2 regions of the Priestia sp. YIM B13490 genome follow, and region 1 is predicted to be linked to the other one. Evidence: riboswitches for the same ligand, from Rfam matches in the RefSeq annotation. Region 1 holds a riboswitch; the other holds the start of a gene.
The links. A riboswitch is a leader RNA that binds a small molecule or an ion and turns the genes downstream of it on or off. The one in region 1 is predicted to bind FMN.

Region 1 (9,998 bases):
ATCTGACCTTCTGATAAATCATCTACCCCCGCAAAGTGGCAGGTAGTACCACATTTAGAAACGGCAAAGGCATGCTCATTTTTAAGGGCAATAACTCCTTCATCTTTAAGCATCTGCTTCAATTGCATCTGACTTACTTCGTAATCATTATTTCCCCACACAAAATAGACGGGTCCTAGCGTTTTAAGCTGTTGAATATTTTGACGAGCCCGCACTAAAGGGACTCCTCCTTCTACTAAATCACCGCCTATGATCACAAAATCTACTTCGCCCGGTATTTTTTCCAACAGCTTCGACGAAACTGTTCGCTTATGTATATCCGATATAAAAAACAGGCGCAAAGGCTGCTGATTTTCAGGAAATCTTGATAAATGAATCGTTCTTTTTTCAACATACGTACGATGGGCTTCTGAAAACATAAAGATCAGCAAGCCTATGCCTAACGCTAAAACAATTAAAAGAATAACCATATATTCTCCTTCTTTTCATTTTATACCCGATGTGTTTCCTTTAAAGAAGAAAGGGCATAAATTATCGCAATTGTTAACAAACCTACTACTTGATAAAGTGCAATTGCACTTAACGATAAAATTCCTATCACACATAGACATGAAACAAGGTATTCATGCCATTTTACCTTATAGCCTTTTAGAAGCAACCGACTTTGCAGAAACACTTTACGAACTGCCGCCGACAGACAAAAAAGAGCCGTGAAAAATAAGATTATAACACTAAACACATCTAACGGATGTAAAATCATTTGAATAAGTAAATAGGTTAACGAAGCTTTTGAGCCTACAGCCGTTAAACTGCTGATATAATAACTGCATAACCACGCAGCCAGCAAGTTAAACCAATCCCTCACAAAAAAACCCCCTTCACTAAACTTCTATGTAAAAAGAGGCTTTTTCATGCGATTCTATTTGTTTTCATGATATAAATTAATTCCATAGGTTGACTGCATCCAGCGGAACGTTTCTTTTCGGTGCTCCCATGTTTCAGGCGTCGCCCATAGCTCTTTGCTTCTTTTAATAATCTCACAGCGCAAATCTTGAAAAGTCTTTTCTGCTTTCTCGCTTTTTTTCTGCAGCTGTACAGTATAAAAGTAAAGTGAGACGGTAAGCAATAGAAACATCAAATGTCCCATGTTGCCTAACAAAAATGAAAAAAATTCGCTAAACGTCGTAAAAAAACCGCTTTGAAATATGAAAAAAAAGTAGCTAATAACAGCCGTTGCACTGGATAAAAACAAAATATTCCATTTTTTCTCTTTAGCTTTCAGCTTATTGACTGTCTCTTTTCTTTTAATAACGCTAGCTAATATATATTGAAGTGTTTCATCGTTTTCAAAGTCTATCACTTTGTTTTCCATTATTCCACCCCCCCTCGTATGCTAGTACAACATATGAGGGAACATAAAAGATTATGTGGGTAGTATTGAAAATAATGGCTGTTTCCTTAACCTTTACTGCATTAATTCTTCTGGCTGTGCAGATTCCCCTTTTGATTTTCGTATCTGCAGGCCCAATAAAAAATCAATGAGAAAATGAGTAAAAATCGTGACATACAAATTTTCAGTCCACCAAAAAAGCAACCCTATTAAAAAGCTTAAAAACACAACCGAAATAAAAAGAAACCACTTTTTTAAATATCGAATGTGAACCAGTGCAAATACAATACTCGCCCAAAAGAGGCCAAACTGAACTTGTATAACCCCTCGAAATAATATTTCTTCTGAACATGCAACAATTAGGCAAATAAGGATCAGATGAGAAACAGAACGATTAGCAAATAAACGTTCATTGATCCCTCCGTCATCGTATAAATGCTCAGGTACGCATTTCATTAGAAGTATATCTCCTCCTACTACCAAGAGAGCTGTTCCTCCCCCGTACAATAAAATAGAAGACCAATCCAGCTGAAAAAACTGCAAAAAGGAATTCCACGAATCGAATGTAAAAAAACCGATGCCTAAAGCAATGAAGCAGATGAGCAGCTGTGTTACATATAAATTTTTAACTAGCTCTGCATCTGTCATGGATGAAATAAGCTCTTGCTGTGATTTTGCCATTATATCTCTCCTTGACGAAGCAAACGAGCTAATTCTAATTCCCAGCCTTGAAATGTCCATTGCTCCTGCTCACCATTTGTTTTTTTATAGTTTTCTAAATCCAAGCCGCAGCAATCGCAACAATTCTCAAACTCTGATTTTCCCGTTTCATCGAAATAGCCAAGCAGCACGTGACGACGGCATTCTTTTGTCTCAATAAACCCCTTCATCGCACGATACTTGTCATGTTTGTTTCGAAGACGTTTATTTACAGCTACAACAATCGTTTCATGCAGCGATGCAGGAATTTTCCAGGGTTCAACATGTTCATTTTTCACTACATTTTCTCTGTACAAATAATAACGAATAAATCGCCAATGTGTTTCTTGAACACCCACTGTATAAAGAAAGTGAGACTCTACTTGTTTTAAAGGAATGGCCTGATCATGGTTTCGTAAATACGACAAGCAGTATAAGATAGTATCTGAAGAAGGAAGCTCAATTTCAAGTAAAGAATGAGCAAAATCATCGTCTCCTTCAGCATAAAGCAAGATCGCAATACTGTTTCGCTGATCGCGTCCACTTCTTCCAATTTCCTGTACATATGCTTCTAGCTGCGTAGGTGTATGAAAATGAATAACAAAGCGAACATTCGATTTGTTAACCCCCATTCCAAATGCACTTGTGCAGCAAATGATATCAAGCTGATTTTCTAAAAATTGCTGTTGAACAAGCATTCTTTCATTCGGTTCCATTCCCCCATGGTAATACTGCACTCGCTGTATCCCATTTTCCTTTAGAAGCTGTGTTAACGCTTCTGTCCAAGATCGGCTGGAACAATAGATAATTCCCGGACCTTGCAGTTCACTAACGTACATCAGTAATTTCTCTTTTTTTTCTTCAATACTTGCAACAAAATCAACTTTCATCGCAATATTACTTCGATTCATGGAATAGATGTGCTCGTTGACAGCAGGAAGCGATAAGTAGCGCTTAATATCTTCCACTACTTCCCTAGTCGCAGTTCCCGTTAGTGCTAGACATAGTGGACTGCCAAGTTCCTTCCATATCTCTCCTAGCTGTAGATAATCTAAACGAAAATCATGTCCCCACTGAGAAATACAATGCGCCTCGTCCACAACAAAAAGGCCTACCTTTGCCTGCTTTAATGCTTCTACTACAACAGCATTTTGCAAAATTTCAGGAGATGCATAAATAAAACGATAAAAAGCTAAATTTTTTAGCGCTCGTTGTTTTTCTTCTTGTTGTAGGAAACTATTTAAGGCAATAACTCGCTTTTCTCCGCTTGCCTTTAGTTGTTGAACTTGATCTTCCATCAGTGAAATTAAAGGAGATACAATCAGCACCGGTCGGTTCAACAAATAAGCTGGGAGCTGATAGCACAATGATTTTCCTGTTCCTGTAGGAAGAACCGCTAACACATTATGACCGGTTAAAATATCTTGAATAATCTCTTTTTGTCCTAGTCGAAATTGGCTATAGCCAAATTGTTTCTGTAGAAGTTGTTCTATCTTCACATCAAACACCACTTTTTTTAGTATCAGGTAAAATGTTTTGCTAATACGAGACGAATCTGAAAATAGGTAACGTCGTCTTTTACTTCTTCTTTTATCATCTTTAATTTATTTGTACGCAAACCTTCAAAGGCTGAGATAATTTTTTCCTGCTGCTTAGGCGATACGTATGCATCGATTGAAAAAGATGGAACAAACAGAGCTAATTCTGCAATATGGTCTTCAATTGTACTTTCTTTTAAACGCCTTATATAAGCAATTTCTTCAAGCGTCTTGCCTTTTTGAAGCCAGCTATACGTTTTTAACGTCGAGCTTGTCAAAGGCAATTCTAAATATAGATCACGTAAAAAAGAAGACAGTACATGAAAGCTTTCATTATTTTTACTTACTTTTTCAATGATATGGTGAATAACCCCTAAAAGTTGAATATGAACATAATGCTCATCGAGTTCATATTGATATGCTAACTGATTTTTTGTAAAGCCTACTCTTTGGTATCCAGTCAGCTGCAAAACAAAAAGAGACGCGTCCCGTTCCGTGCAGCCTTTCAAGCACGTTCGGAGCTCTTCGAATAGCTCGGCGGCTAACTCTTGACGCGTTTGCTTTTGAGACATAATATACGTTTTGACCCATTGAATGACCTCAGCATTTTTGGAAATGGGTAAAAACCCTTTTTGAAAATACTGTAGGTTTGATAAGGTCTGAATGAACAAAGTGATTCTTGCTAAAAATAATTGAGTACTGCTTGCGAATTTCCATCCGTCTAAAGCTGGATGAAAGGGTCGAGCCGTCAGTTCATCTTCAAGGCGTGCTTGTCCCTTATCTGTCATCACATACTTTTGATTTTCAGTTTCTTCAATATACTGCTGTTCTTTTAAATATGCAACGCAGGTTTCAAAAGACCGTTTATCTAAGTAAACAAATGACTGAAAAAGAAACGAAATTCCAAAAATTTTTCCGTCTTGAATCGTTTGAGCTGACTTTTTACCTGTTAATAAATGATAAATACCATAGGCGGTTCGCTCACCTTTTAACTGTTTTATACAAAATAAAATGCTAACTTGAATATAATTCAAAGGTGTCAACTTCCTTTCTCATTCATTGTACCAAAAGTGACCAATAGCATGTGAGATAAAGGCTTTTTAGCTCTTTCCTTTATGTATTAAAACGTTTGGGTAAGTGAAGAAACCTTGATTTGATAAGCATTCTCAGTGACTTTTCTATTGAAAAGTTTTATAAATCATTTTACAATGAATAAGGAGAAATTTCACTCTTGATTCGCGAAGAGATTATATAATGAGAAATTTTCGAACACTTTACAGGAGGTCTTGTTATGCCAAAATATACAATTGTTGATAAAGATACTTGCATCGCATGCGGCGCTTGCGGAGCAGCAGCACCAGACATTTATGATTATGATGATGAAGGTATTGCATTCGTAACACTAGATGATAACCAAGGTGTAGTAGAAATTCCAGAAGATCTAGAAGATGATATGATGGATGCAATGGAAGGCTGCCCTACGGATTCAATTCGCGTAGCGGATGAAAAATTCGAAGGCGATGCTAATAAATTCGAATAAGTATTGAGCAAACCTGTAGTGTACATGCTGCAGGTTTTTTTATATATAAAAATCGCTCTCCCCGGGAGAGCGATTGAATTAAACAGCAATGCGACGCGTGATCCATTGCTTCATTTTTGAAAACAATAAGACAAAGATAACCCCTGTTGCTGCTCCTTTTATTAAGTTAAACGGCAAAATACCTGCAACGATATATTGACGTGCTTGTTCACTAGACATTTCTGGCGATTGCAAGAAGATTGTATACGCTGGTAAGAAGACATAATAATTTAAGACAGCCATGAGTACCGTCATTACCACCGTACCCGTAACCAAACCTATCGTTACGCCTTTAGCCGTTTTAAATCGGTTGAACATGTATGATACAGGAAGAATGAACAGTAAACCAGCCACAAAGTTAGCCACTTGACCAACTGGAACCCCTGTAGCACTTCCTTGAATTAAATAATTCAATAAATTTTTTATTCCTTCTACTATAACAGCAGCCATCGGTCCAAATACAAGTGCTGCTACGAGTGCAGGAATTTCGCTAAAATCAATTGTTAAAAACGGAGGTAATCCAGGAATTGGAAAATTAATCATCATTAAAATATATGCAATACTACTTAACATTCCTAGTATGACCAGCTTTTGAGTTTTCTTACTTTGTTGCATCTTGCCTCTCTCCTTCTTTGTGATCCACTCTTCAAAGAAGAAAGGTTCAACTTTATATCCCCACGCAAAAACCTCCCAACAAATGATTCGTTGAGAGGAGACATGGCAGGCATATTTAATAAACGTTCATCACATTAAGTTTTGAACGCTGAACCTCCACCTTCTCCCATCCAGACTGTACTGTCGGCTTTGGAATTTCACCAAATCTGCTCGTATGTATTACATATAAGCTCGCGGGCTCAAAACAATTTGTTTTTTACCGCCGGTCGGGAATTTCACCCTGCCCCGAAGATAGACCAATATTTAATTATGAATTTATTATATGTTATCTCGAATTAAAAGTAAATAAAGAAGTTTTTTAATTCCTATTAAATTGATGTATTTTATGAACTTCATTACTGTTTTATATGTAAAATAAGGAAATAAGTGCATAACCAACAGCATTATGACATATTTATAGTTTCAATTTTACGTTTATAATTGTGTATTTGATAACTAATCGTAAAGTTTGAAAAATATAATTGACAGAATTTTTTTAACATGGTAAATTATCAAATATTTGATGATAGTAAAATCCAAGGGAGATGTTCACGTCATGTATAATGTATTAGTAGCTGATTCAATTAGCAATGAAGGTCTTGCTCCACTACTTGAAGCTCCTCATGTGAATCTTACGCGAAAAAAAGTTGAAGAAGTTGAGAATGATTTGCATACGTACGATGCGCTTTTAGTACGGAGTGCTACGACGGTTACAGAGGATTTGCTGGCAAAAATGCCGAATTTAAAAATTGTTGCTCGCGCTGGAGTAGGTGTCGATAATATTGATATTGAAGCCTCAACCAAACGAGGGGTTGTCGTTATTAACGCGCCGAACGGAAATACCATTTCAACGGCGGAACATACATTTGCTATGATGGCTAGCTTGTTTCGGCATATTCCCCAAGGAAATGCTTCAGTCAAAGCGCGCGAATGGAACCGCTCAGCATTTGTTGGAACAGAGCTTAACCGCAAACACCTGGGCATTATCGGATTTGGACGAATTGGCTCAGAGCTTGCCAAACGCGCAAAAGCCTTCAATATGAGCGTGCACGTTTACGATCCTTTTTTAACCTCTTCCCGAGCTGAAAAGCTAGGCGTAGAACTATTATCCCTGGATGAATTACTAGCAGCAGCGGATGTTATTACGGTGCACACTCCGCTTACCAAAGAAACAAAGGGATTGCTCAATCATGACACGTTAGCCAAAACAAAGAAGGGCGTGTTTTTATTAAACTGCGCACGCGGCGGGATCATTGATGAAAAAGCCTTAGTTCATTATTTAGAAATTGGCCATGTTCAAGGTGCAGCTATTGACGTATTTGAAGTTGAGCCGCCGATTGATAACCCTTTGTTACATTTTGATCAAGTTATTACAACCCCCCATTTAGGAGCTTCTACAAAAGAAGCCCAGCTTAACGTTGCTGAAGACGTGGCACATGACGTTTTGCGTTTTCTAGAAGGTAATCCTGTAAGCTCATCCATTAATTTACCGACGCTTTCTAAAGAAGTTTTTGAAAAAATTCAGCCGTTTACGAGCCTTACTAAACAAATAGGAGCTATTTTATCTCAATGCATGCGAGAACCTGTTCAGCATATCTCTATCTCCTACGGAGGTACAGTGACGGATTTGGAAACCACTTATATTACACGGAGCTTATTATCAGGCTTTTTGACTCATCGTATCGACTCACCTGTTAACGAAGTCAATGCTTCTATGATTGCCAAAGAACGGGGAATTACATTTGGTGAAAAAACATCGGAAGATACGCAAGGATATTCCAATATGATTGACGTTACCGTAACAGGCGAACAGCGTACATTTACCATTACGGGCACCTATATAGCAGGGTATGGACCTCGAATTGTTAATATTGATTCGTTTGATATTGATTTTTATCCGGAAGGACATCTTCTTTATATCCGTCACAGTGATCAGCCCGGAGTTATTGGAAATGTAGGGAAAGTACTTGGAGATTTACGTATTAACATTGCTACCATGCAAGTGGGCCGTAAGCAAAAAGGCGGAGAAGCCATTATGATGCTTACGTTTGATAAACTTTTAGATGATTCTGTCATCTCTTCGTTAAAACAAACAAGCGAAATTGTGACCATACAGCGTATTGAATTGTGACATTGAAAAAAAGAGCCTGAGCGGCTCTTTTTTATGGACTTATTTTTAACACTTGTCCTGCATTTAACATCGTATTTTCTAAATGATTCCACTTTCTTAGCTGATCCATATCTACTTCATATTTGACTGCGAGCTCAGATAATGTATCTCCTTGATGGATAAGAATACAGTTATCAGAAGTCTGATGTAACTGCTGAAAAACCGTGGCAGCTAAATCGCTTTTTACGTATGCCGATAGTTTTTGCTTGTCCAATTTGGCAAGTGGGTTTACTGCATTGGTTTTATCCGGATTCCAACTTCCTTGATGAACTTCAAAATGCAAATGCGCACCTGAAGAGCGCCCTGTATTGCCAACTCGTCCAATGTTTTGACCAGCAGCTACACGATTTCCTTCTGCAACAAAACGTTCCTCTAGATGAGCATAAACCGTTTCATATCCATTTGTTTGTTTGATAAAAACAACCTGTCCATATGTATTTGAATAATAAGAGCGGCTCACCACTCCTTTTGCAACAGCATACACCTGTGTACCAACAGGTGCTGCTATATCAATTCCAAAGTGTTTGGCGTGACGTGAACCAAATATATCAGTTAAGACTCCTTCAACCGGCCACTCCCACTGCTTCTCTTCTGCTTTTACCATTTGCCCGCCCAAAAATAAAAGACCTATACACAATCCCATTACTAATACAACCAATATTCTTCTTAACACGTCAATCATGAAGAAAGAACCTCCTATGTAGATCATTGCACACAAAACATACTATATGCCAATTCCTTCTCTTTTAGACTTTTTTATAGAAAAAATAAAGAGATGTGATTCTCCACTGAATCACATCTCTTTGTTATTCTTATTATTTCAGCCGAACAAACTGTTATTTAGCATGTGTTTACTTTGGCAGTTTGATAAAGAAAGTTGTTCCTTCATTTAATTCACTTTCAACCGCAATGATCCCTTGATGTGCCTCCACGATATTTTTGGCGATTGCAAGCCCAAGACCAGTTCCTGACTTCCCTCTCGTTCTGGCTTTATCCGCTTTATAAAATCGTTCAAATACAAATGGAAGATCTTCTTTCGGAATGCCTGCTCCTGTATCTTGAACAGAAAGATGGATTTCGGATTGACTTTTATCAAGATGCAGCTTTACTTCTCCGTAGTCATCCGTATGACGAATAGCATTATCAATTAAGTTTGTCAGCACTTGTTCCATACGGTCTGAATCAATCATCGCTTCAAATTCATCTTCTACTTTTCCATTAAGAGACAATTTAATATGTTTTTCTTTAGCTAACCCTTGAAACTTACGCAAAACACGTTCTGTAAATTCAACCATTGCTACAGATTCTAAGTGAAGCTGCACATGTCCCGCTTCCATTCGCGCCAAATCTAAAAGTTCATTTACAAGCCGGCCCATACGGAGTGATTCATCATAAATCACCTGTGCAATTTCTTTCTTTTCTTCATCCGTACTTGCAATATCGTCAATAATAGCTTCACTATAACCTTGAAGCATAGAAATAGGTGTACGCAATTCATGAGACACGTTTGCAATAAAATCTTTTCTCGATTTATCAAGTTTACGCTCTTCAGACATATCCCGTAGTACGGCTACAGCACCTCGAATTTTCGTTTGATTATAGAGCGGTGACATTAAAATGACCCACGTTTTCCCTTGAATTTTCAATTCTGCACTTCGCTCCGTTTCAGTCTCTACTACCGTTTGAAACAAATGGACAACGTTTGCTGGAAGCTCAGGCACCTGCTGATTGTTGACATCCTGCTCGTAATACCAAGTCTGAAGAAAATGCTCAGCTGGGGGATTGGTAATTAAAATCGATCCGTCTCTACTAAACGTAATAACACCGTCTGCCATACTGCTTAAAATACTTGAAAGCTGCTCTTTTTCCTGATTAAGCGCATTGAGGTTAAACTTTAACTGCCTGCCCATTTGATTAAAAGCAATCGCTAACTCTCCAATTTCATCGTGAGTTAAAATAGGTACTTTT
Region 2 (9,998 bases), on a different contig from region 1:
CATCGTTCGGATCTTCCTTCAACTAACATACTTTTGTTTCAGCCTCTTTTAACTCTTCAGCTTACAAAAAACGGAATGGTATCTATTATCCTTCAATCATTTTTGAAAGGTTAGCCATTTCGATAGCTGATGCTGCAGCTTCCCATCCTTTATTTCCTGCTTTTGTTCCTGCACGTTCAATTGCTTGCTCAATTGTTTCAGTTGTTAATACACCAAAGATAATTGGCACGCCTGTTTGTAAGCTTTGAGATGCAACGCCTTTTGCTACTTCATTACATACAAAATCAAAGTGTGGAGTAGCTCCTCGAATAACGGTTCCTAGCGTAATCACTGCATCATATTTTTTAGATTCAGCTAATTTTTTGGCGATTAATGGGATTTCATAAGCGCCCGGCACCCAAGCCACGTCTACGTCTTCATCAGCTACGCCGTGACGTTTGAGCGCATCTTCTGCTCCACTAAGTAAACGGCCTGTAATAAATTCATTAAAACGCCCTACCACGATTCCGATTTTTAATCCTGTGCCTACTAAATTTCCTTCATATAAATGATTCATCTTTTGTTCCTCCTGCTAGTATTAATATATAGTTATTTACATTTCTTTTCATGAATTAGCTTCATTTGTTATAACGAAAAAAAGTGTAAAATTATAAATGTAATAAATGACCTAATTTTTTAGCTTTTGTATCTAAGTATTTTTTATTGGCATCCACTGCCGGCATTTGAAGAGGCACTCGCTCGATCACTTCAAGGTCGTAGCCTTTTAGCCCAGTAATTTTACGAGGGTTATTCGTTAAAAGCTTCATTTGTTTGACTCCAAGGTCTTTTAAGATTTGAGCACCGATTCCATACTCTCTTAAATCTGCAGCAAACCCGAGTTTTTCATTCGCTTCTACGGTATCGTATCCTTCTTCCTGCAGCTTATATGCTCTTAGCTTATTTAGTAAGCCAATACCTCTGCCCTCTTGACGCATATACAGCAGAATGCCGCGTCCTTCTTCTTCAATTTGCATAAGAGCTGCGTGAAGCTGAGGACCGCAGTCGCAGCGTTCAGAACCAAACACATCTCCAGTCAAACACTCAGAGTGAACGCGAACAAGAACGGGGCTATTATGGTCAATATCACCTTTGATAAGAGCCACATGTTCTTTATTATCAAGTTTATTTGTATATCCTACAGCTTTAAACTCACCAAATGCCGTAGGTAAGCTCACTTCTACTTCACGGCTAATAAGCTGGTCATGTTTGCGGCGGTAGGCAATCAAATCTTTTATTGTAATCATTTTTAAATCAAATTGCTCTGCAATTTTTGTTAAATCCGGTACACGTGCCATTGTTCCATCTTCATTCATAATTTCACAAATAACACCCGCAGGCTTTCCTCCTGCTAATACTGCTAAATCAACAGCAGCCTCTGTATGACCTGCACGCTGCAGAACGCCCCCGTCTTTTGCAATCAATGGGAAAATATGTCCTGGGCGTTGAAAATCACTTGCTACCGTCGCTTCATTTACAAGAGCCATAACGGTAGCAGAACGTTCGTATGCACTGATACCTGTTGTACTTGAAATATGATCAATACTTACTGTAAATGCTGTGCCATGTACATCCGTATTGTTCACTACCATCGGGTGAAGATTCAATTTATGCGCAATTTCTTCATTAACAGGTGTACAAATTAATCCTCTTCCATGAGTAGCCATAAAGTTAATAACCTCAGGCGTCGTTTTTTCGGCTAATGCAATAAAATCTCCTTCGTTTTCTCGATCTTCATCATCGCATACAATAACCAATTTTCCCTTTTTTAACTCTTCAATGGCTTCTTCTACTTTATGAAACATCTCTTTCACCTCACTGTTAATTTGTAAAACCATGCTGCTGCAATAAATCCTTCATGTTACCTGAACGATTCGAGGCGCCAGGAGTTGACTTATTTGTCATCATCTGATGCATATATTTAGCTAACATATCGCATTCAATATTCACCTTGTCTCCTCGCTGTTTGTCTCCAACGACTGTGTGAAGCACCGTATGAGGAATAAGAGAAATAGTAAATGATTGGTTGCTGACATCAAAAATAGTAAGACTTGTTCCGTCTACGGAAACAGATCCTTTTAACATCATAAATTCACGAAGTTCAGGATCGACTTGAATTTCATAATAAAAAGCATTTCCTTTACGTGTTTTGCTTACAATAGTTCCAATTCCATCAACGTGTCCGCTAACGAAATGCCCTCCAAACCGGCCATTTGAAGCCATCGCCCGCTCTAAGTTAACACGTGATCCAACGGTTAGAAGCTGAAGGGTACTTGCTTTAATCGTCTCCGGCATGACGTCGACCGTAAATTCATTTTGAGAGTAAGCCGTTACGGTTAAACAAACGCCGTTAACTGAAATGCTGTCTCCTAAGTTCACATCTTCTAACACGGTCTTCGCATCAATCGTAAGAACAATTGCTTCTGTAGCCTTTTGAATACGTTTTATTTTTCCAATTTCTTCAATAATACCTGTGAACATTTTCTTCACCTGCTTTGGCGCTATTCCAACTTCTTATACCGTTTTGAAATAGCAGCTGCTTTTTTTTCATATTTATCTTTCCCCCAACCACTGAAAATAAAAAAGCCCCTTGAACAAATGTCCAAGGGGTCGGCTGAGCTGAATCAGTTTTATCTATGCAAAATTCCGCTAATTGTATACGAAATAAACAGTTATATTTTGTGTACAAAAACAAGGGTAGCTTTAAAAAAGGCAAGCGTGCCCCTTATTAATTCAACACAAAAAAAACAACTGTGCTTCCTGATCCTTCTCCCATCCAGACTTTTACTGTCGGCTCTAGATTTTAACTAGATCCACCGCTAACATACATCGTATGAAAACGGGTCACGGGCTTAAAAGCATACGCTTTATCACCGCCGGTTGGGACTTACACCCGACCCCGAAGGATAATATATTCGACTGCTATAGTCTTATTTGTTTTACATTATAGCAAAGTAAAATCGACTTGTCACATCATTTAACTTCGTTTTTTCACATCTATTTTTTAAAATCCAACTTTTAGCTTATTTTTTCTTTTTTAATACATAGCATCCATACAAAAGCTAGTCCAATATAGCCAAATATCGGATACAAAAACTCAAGAAGCTGGGCATATCCGAATTGCCCAATAATAAAGCAAGCCAAGATAATAAACGCAAAAGCTTGTTTGTCATTGAGGGGAAGAAATGACTGAAGCTGCTTAGCGATGCCAAATACATTTCCAATCAATGTAGTAAAAATCTCGCCCAACACAACTACCGTAAATAAAACATTCACCCACGCTGAGATATTTTTAACAACGGCACTCATCGGAATATCAAGTTGAAATGAATAAGGCAAATTGGAAAGGGCAAGATGAGTAGAAACAAGCATAAACGTAAGTACACATCCTCCTATTAAGGCCCCTTTTGTAATCACGCTCCTATCTTTCACCGAGCTTCCTAATGGGACCAAAACGGCCTGAGCCAAAGCTAGATTCAGGGAAATATATAAAAAGGGACTAACCGCCCACTTCCACTGCGTGACGAGCGTTAAATCCGGCTTCGTTTGAATCAGTGAGAAATAGCTGATATTCGGCATAAAGATGATAAAAGCAAATGAAAGCATCATCGGTACAACAAGAGAATTAACCATTAAAATACCGTTAATTCCTTTTGCGATAAATATATAAGTTAAAACAATTGTAAAAATCATTCCAACAGGAGGCCACAGCCCAAACTGTTCTTTTCCTATTGCTCCCGTACTCGCTAGCATGACTGAAGTTACTCCAAATAAAATGACAATCATTACACCGTTTACCACTTTTCCAAGCACATCACCAAATAAATATGTATTAAGCTGCTGATAAGAAGAAGCCCCAATTGCGTGCGAAAGCAGCATCATTTTTGAACCTAGCCAAATAAAAAACAAGCCGCTGACCAAAATTCCGACCATTCCAAGTTCCCCGTACTGTGTAAAAAATTGAACGATTTCCTTGCCTGTTGCAAAACCGGCTCCTACAACGGTGCCTACATACGTAGCAGCAACCTGCAGCGTGAGTTTCCACCTTTTCATGCCCATCACCCTTCTACCCTTCATAGTTCACTATATGTAGAAACGATAAAAAAAAGACGAGCCTTTTTACATGTAAATCTACGCATATCCCAGTGCTTGTGCCTTTTGGTTTATTTTTTTCATTTTCTTTTTGTATTTCTCACAAAAAACTCCTTAACCCCTAACATAACAGTCATTTTCAAACAAAATATACGGATATTTCCCCTTTAGCTTTTAAATTTTCCTCAATATTTGCTGGAAATTCACAATTTACTGTTGTATAATTTCTAAAAATCAGATAAATTATTAAATAAGTATTCTTTCTATTTAAAAAAATATGTTTCAATTATATACAATTGATTCTTATCATGAGAGGTGGAGGGACTGGCCCTTTGAAACCTCAGCAACCAGTCGTTAGAGACATGGTGCTAAATCCAGCAAGCAATTTATTGCTTGGAAGATAAGAAGGCGAAAAAAGTCTTCTTCTTAAGAAGACTTTTTCTATTTTATCGGCATATTGCATAAAACGAATCACTCGTGAAATAGAAGCGAAACAATTTAAGGAGGTTTTGACATGGGGTTACTTGAAGATTTAAAGTCTAAAATTTTAATTGGGGATGGTGCCACTGGTACCCTCCTTTACTCACACGGTATTGACAGCTGTTTTGAAGAACTAAACATCACCAAACCAGAAGAGGTTTCTCGTATTCACAGAGCCTATGTAGAAGCTGGTGCAAACGTTATTCAAACAAATACGTACGCTGCTAATTATCAAAAACTTGCCCGTTATGGATTAGAAGATTCAGTCAAAGACATCAATGTTGCTGGTGTAAAATTAGCAAAACAAGCTGCAAAAGATCAGGCTTACGTGGTTGGTACACTCGGCGGAATTCGTTCTTTCCAAAAAAACGCTATTAGTTTAGAAGAGGTTAAGCGAAGCATTCGTGAACAGATGTTTTGGCTTTTAAATGAAGGCGTGGATGGCCTTTTGTTTGAAACATACTATGATTTCGAAGAATTAAAAACCGTTCTTACACTGGCAAGAAAAGAAACGGATAAGCCTATTATTACTCACGTTTCCCTGCATGATATTGGCGTACTGCAAGATGGCCGCCCTTTAGCAGATGCATTAAAAGAATTAGAGGCGCTGGGAGCAGATGTTGTCGGGCTAAACTGCCGTTTAGGTCCTTATCATATGATTCAGTCTCTTGAAGAAGTACCGCTTCCTGATCGTGCTTTCTTATCTGCTTACCCTAATGCCAGCCTTCCGGCGTATGTGGAAGGAAAGCTGGAATATGAAACAAATGAAGACTACTTTGTAGAAAGCGCGCGTTTATTCCGCGAACAAGGGGTTCGCTTAATTGGAGGATGCTGCGGTACAACACCAGCTCACGTACGCGCAATGTCATCTGCCTTAAAAGAGCTGCCTCCGATTACAAGCAAAGTTGTTAAAATGAGACCTGCCGTTACGGTTCAAGAGCGTGAGCAGCAGGATAAACCTCATATGCATGAAATTGTGAAGAAGCGCCGCTCGGTTATCGTCGAGCTAGATCCGCCTAAACAGCTTGGTCCGACGAAATTTTTAGAAGGCGCAAAAGCACTTGATAAAGTCGGCGTAGATGCTATTACATTAGCTGATAATTCTCTTGCCTCACCTCGCATCAGCAACTTGGCAATGGCAACACTGATGCAGCAAGAAACAAAAGCACGACCGCTTATTCATATTACCTGTCGCGACCGAAATTTAATTGGACTTCAATCTCATTTAATGGGACTTCATACGCTAGGAATGAATCAAGTACTTGCAATTACGGGTGATCCGTCAAAAGTTGGCGATTTCCCTGGCGCCACTTCGGTCTACGATTTATCTTCATTTGACTTGATTAGTTTAATCGCTCAGTTTAATGAAGGACTATCTTATTCCGGCAAACCACTTGGTCAAAAAACCAATTTTTCCATTGCAGCTGCCTTTAACCCAAACGTGCGTCACTTAGACCGAGCCGTTCAGCGTTTGGAAAAGAAAATCGACTGCGGGGCTCACTATTTCATTACTCAGCCTCTCTATTCAACTAAGCAAATTGAAGAGGTATATGAAGCAACCAAACATTTAACAACACCGGTATATATCGGTATCATGCCGTTAACAAGCGCAAGAAATGCTCGATTTATTCACCATGAAGTACCTGGAATTAAATTATCAGAAGATATTCTAGAACGCATGGATGCAACGGGAAATGACCGAATCCGCGGTGAAGTCGAAGGTCTTGCGATTGCAAAAAGCTTAATTGATACAGCATATGAGTTATTTGACGGTATTTACTTAATTACGCCGTTTATGCGCTATGAAATGACCGAAATTCTAACACGCTATATTCATGACAAGCAACTTGTTACATCAGAAAGGAAGATATAAATGAGCTCACTTATCGAACAACAACTAAAGAAGCGAATACTCATCATCGATGGAGCAATGGGAACGATGATTCAAGATGCTGATTTAACCGCTGAAGATTTTGGCGGCGAAGAATATGAAGGCTGCAACGAATATTTGACTCGAACAGCGCCTCATGTGATTCAGCGCATTCATGAAGAGTACTTTGCAGCAGGTGCTGACATCATTGAAACCAATACGTTTGGCTCAACATCTACCGTACTTGATGAATACGATTTAGGTCACTTGGCGTATGAATTGAATATCGAAGCTGTGAAGCTTGCTTGTGCAGCCCGCGATAAATATTCAACTCCCGAATGGCCTAGGTTCGTAGCTGGAGCTATCGGTCCTACCACTAAAACTCTCTCTGTTACCGGAGGTATTACATTCCCTGAGTTAGTAGAATCGTATGAAGAGCAAGCTCGAGGTTTGTTAGACGGCGGCGTTGACTTGCTTTTAGTCGAAACCTGTCAAGATATGCTGAACGTAAAAGCCGCATTTTTAGGTATTACAGCGGCGTTTGAAAAACTAAAAACCGAAGTTCCTATTATGATTTCAGGAACAATTGAGCCGATGGGAACAACTCTCGCTGGTCAAGATATCGAATCTTTTTACTTATCACTGGAACACATGAAGCCTCTTTCAGTCGGACTTAACTGCGCGACAGGCCCTGAATTTATGACGGATCATATTCGCTCTCTTTCAGACCTAGCCACTTCAGCAGTTAGCTGTTATCCAAACGCTGGACTTCCGGATGAAGAAGGCAATTATCATGAATCCCCTGAGCTGCTTGCTCAAAAAATTAAAGGGTTTGCTGATAAAGGCTGGCTGAACTTTGTAGGCGGATGCTGCGGTACAACGCCTGCTCATATTAAAGCACTGGCGGAAGCGGTAAAAGAGGTTGCGCCCCGTTCGCTTGATCGCTCCGAGCATAACCATGCTGTAACCGGTATTGAACCGCTTGTATATGACGATTCTATGCGCCCTCTTTTTGTGGGAGAACGTACGAATGTAATCGGTTCTCGCAAGTTCAAGCGTCTGATTGCGGAAGGAAAAATTGAAGAAGCATCTGAAATTGCGCGTGCTCAAGTTAAAAATGGTGCTCACGTTATTGATATTTGCTTGGCAGATCCGGACCGTGAAGAAATGGAAGACATGGAGGAATTTATTCAAGAAGTTGTAAAAAAAGTGAAGGTTCCTCTTGTAATCGATTCAACGGACGAGAAAGTTATTGAAAAAGCTTTAACGTACTCGCAAGGTAAGGTCATTATTAACTCCATTAACTTAGAAGATGGTGAAGAGCGTTTTGATGCAATCTTACCGCTAGCAAAAAAATTCGGTGCAGCTCTGGTTGTCGGTACAATCGATGAAACAGGCATGGCCGTTACTGCAGAACGAAAAGTAGAGATTGCTAAACGCTCACATGATTTGCTTGTTGAAAAACATGGCTTTAATCCAAAAGATATTATTTTTGACCCTCTTGTGTTTCCTGTAGGGACTGGTGATGAACAATACATTGGTTCTGCTGAAGAAACAGTTAAGGGGATTAAAATGATTAAAGAAGCCCTGCCTGATTGCCTGACCATTCTCGGCGTAAGTAACGTGTCATTCGGTCTTCCTCCAGTCGGACGTGAAGTACTAAATGCGGTTTACCTTTATCACTGTACGCAGGCTGGACTCGATTATGCCATTGTTAATACCGAAAAGTTAGAGCGCTATGCTTCTATTCCAGAAGCTGAAATTGAGCTTGCTAATGCGTTATTATTTAACACAACTGATGAAACGTTAAGCACGTTTACCGACTTTTATCGTGATAAAAAGAAAGAAGCAAAAGTAGAAATTTCTACGTTAACACTCGAAGAACGATTGGCAATGTATATTGTCGAAGGTACAAAAGAAGGATTGCTTCCTGATTTAGAACAGGCTTTAGCTCAATATGATGATCCGTTAGATATTATTAACGGACCGCTTATGAAGGGGATGGCGGAAGTTGGACGTTTGTTTAATGACAACCAGCTGATTGTAGCAGAAGTGCTTCAAAGTGCGGAAGTGATGAAAGCATCCGTTGCCTTTTTAGAACCTCATATGGAAGCAACTGAAAATGATTCTGGAAAAGGCAAAGTTATTCTTGCAACGGTTAAAGGCGACGTGCATGATATCGGTAAAAACTTAGTAGACATCATTTTAAGCAACAATGGTTTTAAAGTAATAGATTTAGGAATTAAAGTAACGCCCCAGCAGCTGATTGAAGCAGTAAAAGAAGAAAAGCCAGACATCATTGGCCTGTCAGGTCTTCTAGTAAAGTCAGCTCAGCAAATGGTTTTGACTGCCCAAGATTTAACACAATCAAGCATTGATGTTCCAATTATGGTAGGAGGCGCTGCCCTTTCCCGTAAATTTACTGACTTTAAAATTGCCCCGGAATATGATGGTGCGGTCCTCTACGCCAAAGATGCGATGGACGGATTAGCGTTAGCAAACAAGCTGCAGAACAAAGAAGAAGTTATTCAGCTTTTAGCAGATTTAAAAACGCGGCAAGAAAAGAAAGTAACGGTTCGAGAACGCCAGCCTCAAACCGCTCAAGCAGCTACGGCTGTTTTAGAAAGATCCGCCATTTCAACGGACTCTCCTGTTTTTGTACCTGCTGATTTAAAGCGCCACGTTGTTAAACACTACGATTTGGCACAGGTTCTTCCGTATATTAACTGGCAGATGCTTTTAGGCCATCACTTAGGACTAAAAGGAAAAGTGAATAAGCTGCTTGCTGAAAAAGATGAGCGTGCTGTTCAATTAAAAGAAACCGTTGATGACCTGCTCGAACTGGCACTAAAAGAAAACTTAATTAAGCCAGCGGTTATTTATCAGTTCTTCCCTGCTCAAGCAGACGGAAATGATTTAATTATTTATGATCCTGCTGATGAAAAAACAGAAATTGAACGCTTTACCTTCCCTCGACAAGCAAAAGGACAGTTCTTGTGCTTATCTGATTTTGCAAAGCCTAAAGAAAAAGAGATGGACTATGTATGTTTCTTCTCTGTAACAGCAGGAACAGGCATTCGCGAACGCGCGGCGAAATTCAAAGAAAACGGCGAGTTTTTAAAGAGTCACGTGTTCCAAGCTCTTGCGCTTGAACTAGCTGAAGGATTAGCAGAACGTGTTCATCAGCAAATTCGTGACCGCTGGGGATTCCCCGATTCGCCTGACTTTACAATGGCGGAGCGTTTTTCAGCCAAATACCAAGGTCAGCGTTTTTCATTCGGATATCCTGCATGTCCAGACCTTGAGGACCAAGCAAAACTGTTTAAATTACTTAAACCTGAAGACATCGGCATTCAGTTAACAGACGGTTTCATGATGGAACCAGAAGCTTCTGTTACAGCCCTTGTTTTTGCACATCCTGAAGCGAAATATTTTAACGTATTGTAAAATATGGCCGCGGTCTTTTAGACCGCGGCTGTTTTTTTACAGTGAACAAACCTGAAAAAAAGGCTGCGACAAA

Region 2: linked by a shared signal. The riboswitch ahead of ribE (riboflavin synthase) and the one ahead of ACFX4R_RS17020 (ECF transporter S component) in region 1 are both predicted to bind FMN.

Annotation. Positions count from the first base shown of each region.
Region 1 is NZ_JBHZOT010000005.1:139,678-149,675, reverse strand. It holds gene ACFX4R_RS17055 (metallophosphoesterase) at 1-470, opposite strand, end outside; gene ACFX4R_RS17050 (hypothetical protein) at 491-865, opposite strand; gene ACFX4R_RS17045 (DUF2663 family protein) at 920-1,372, opposite strand; gene ACFX4R_RS17040 (CPBP family intramembrane glutamic endopeptidase) at 1,466-2,071, opposite strand; gene ACFX4R_RS17035 (RecQ family ATP-dependent DNA helicase) at 2,071-3,588, opposite strand; gene ACFX4R_RS17030 (YpbB family protein) at 3,612-4,661, opposite strand; gene ACFX4R_RS17025 (ferredoxin) at 4,919-5,167, shown strand; gene ACFX4R_RS17020 (ECF transporter S component) at 5,246-5,821, opposite strand; FMN riboswitch at 5,976-6,118, opposite strand; gene serA (phosphoglycerate dehydrogenase) at 6,417-7,991, shown strand; gene ACFX4R_RS17010 (peptidoglycan DD-metalloendopeptidase family protein) at 8,023-8,712, opposite strand; gene ACFX4R_RS17005 (ATP-binding protein) at 8,882-9,998, opposite strand, start outside.
Region 2 is NZ_JBHZOT010000002.1:237,762-247,759, forward strand. It holds gene ribH (6,7-dimethyl-8-ribityllumazine synthase) at 86-556, opposite strand; gene ACFX4R_RS06660 (bifunctional 3,4-dihydroxy-2-butanone-4-phosphate synthase/GTP cyclohydrolase II) at 648-1,841, opposite strand; gene ribE (riboflavin synthase) at 1,858-2,517, opposite strand; FMN riboswitch at 2,797-2,947, opposite strand; gene ACFX4R_RS06670 (YkvI family membrane protein) at 3,055-4,089, opposite strand; SAM riboswitch class I at 4,429-4,535, shown strand; gene ACFX4R_RS06675 (bifunctional homocysteine S-methyltransferase/methylenetetrahydrofolate reductase) at 4,643-6,481, shown strand; gene metH (methionine synthase) at 6,482-9,925, shown strand.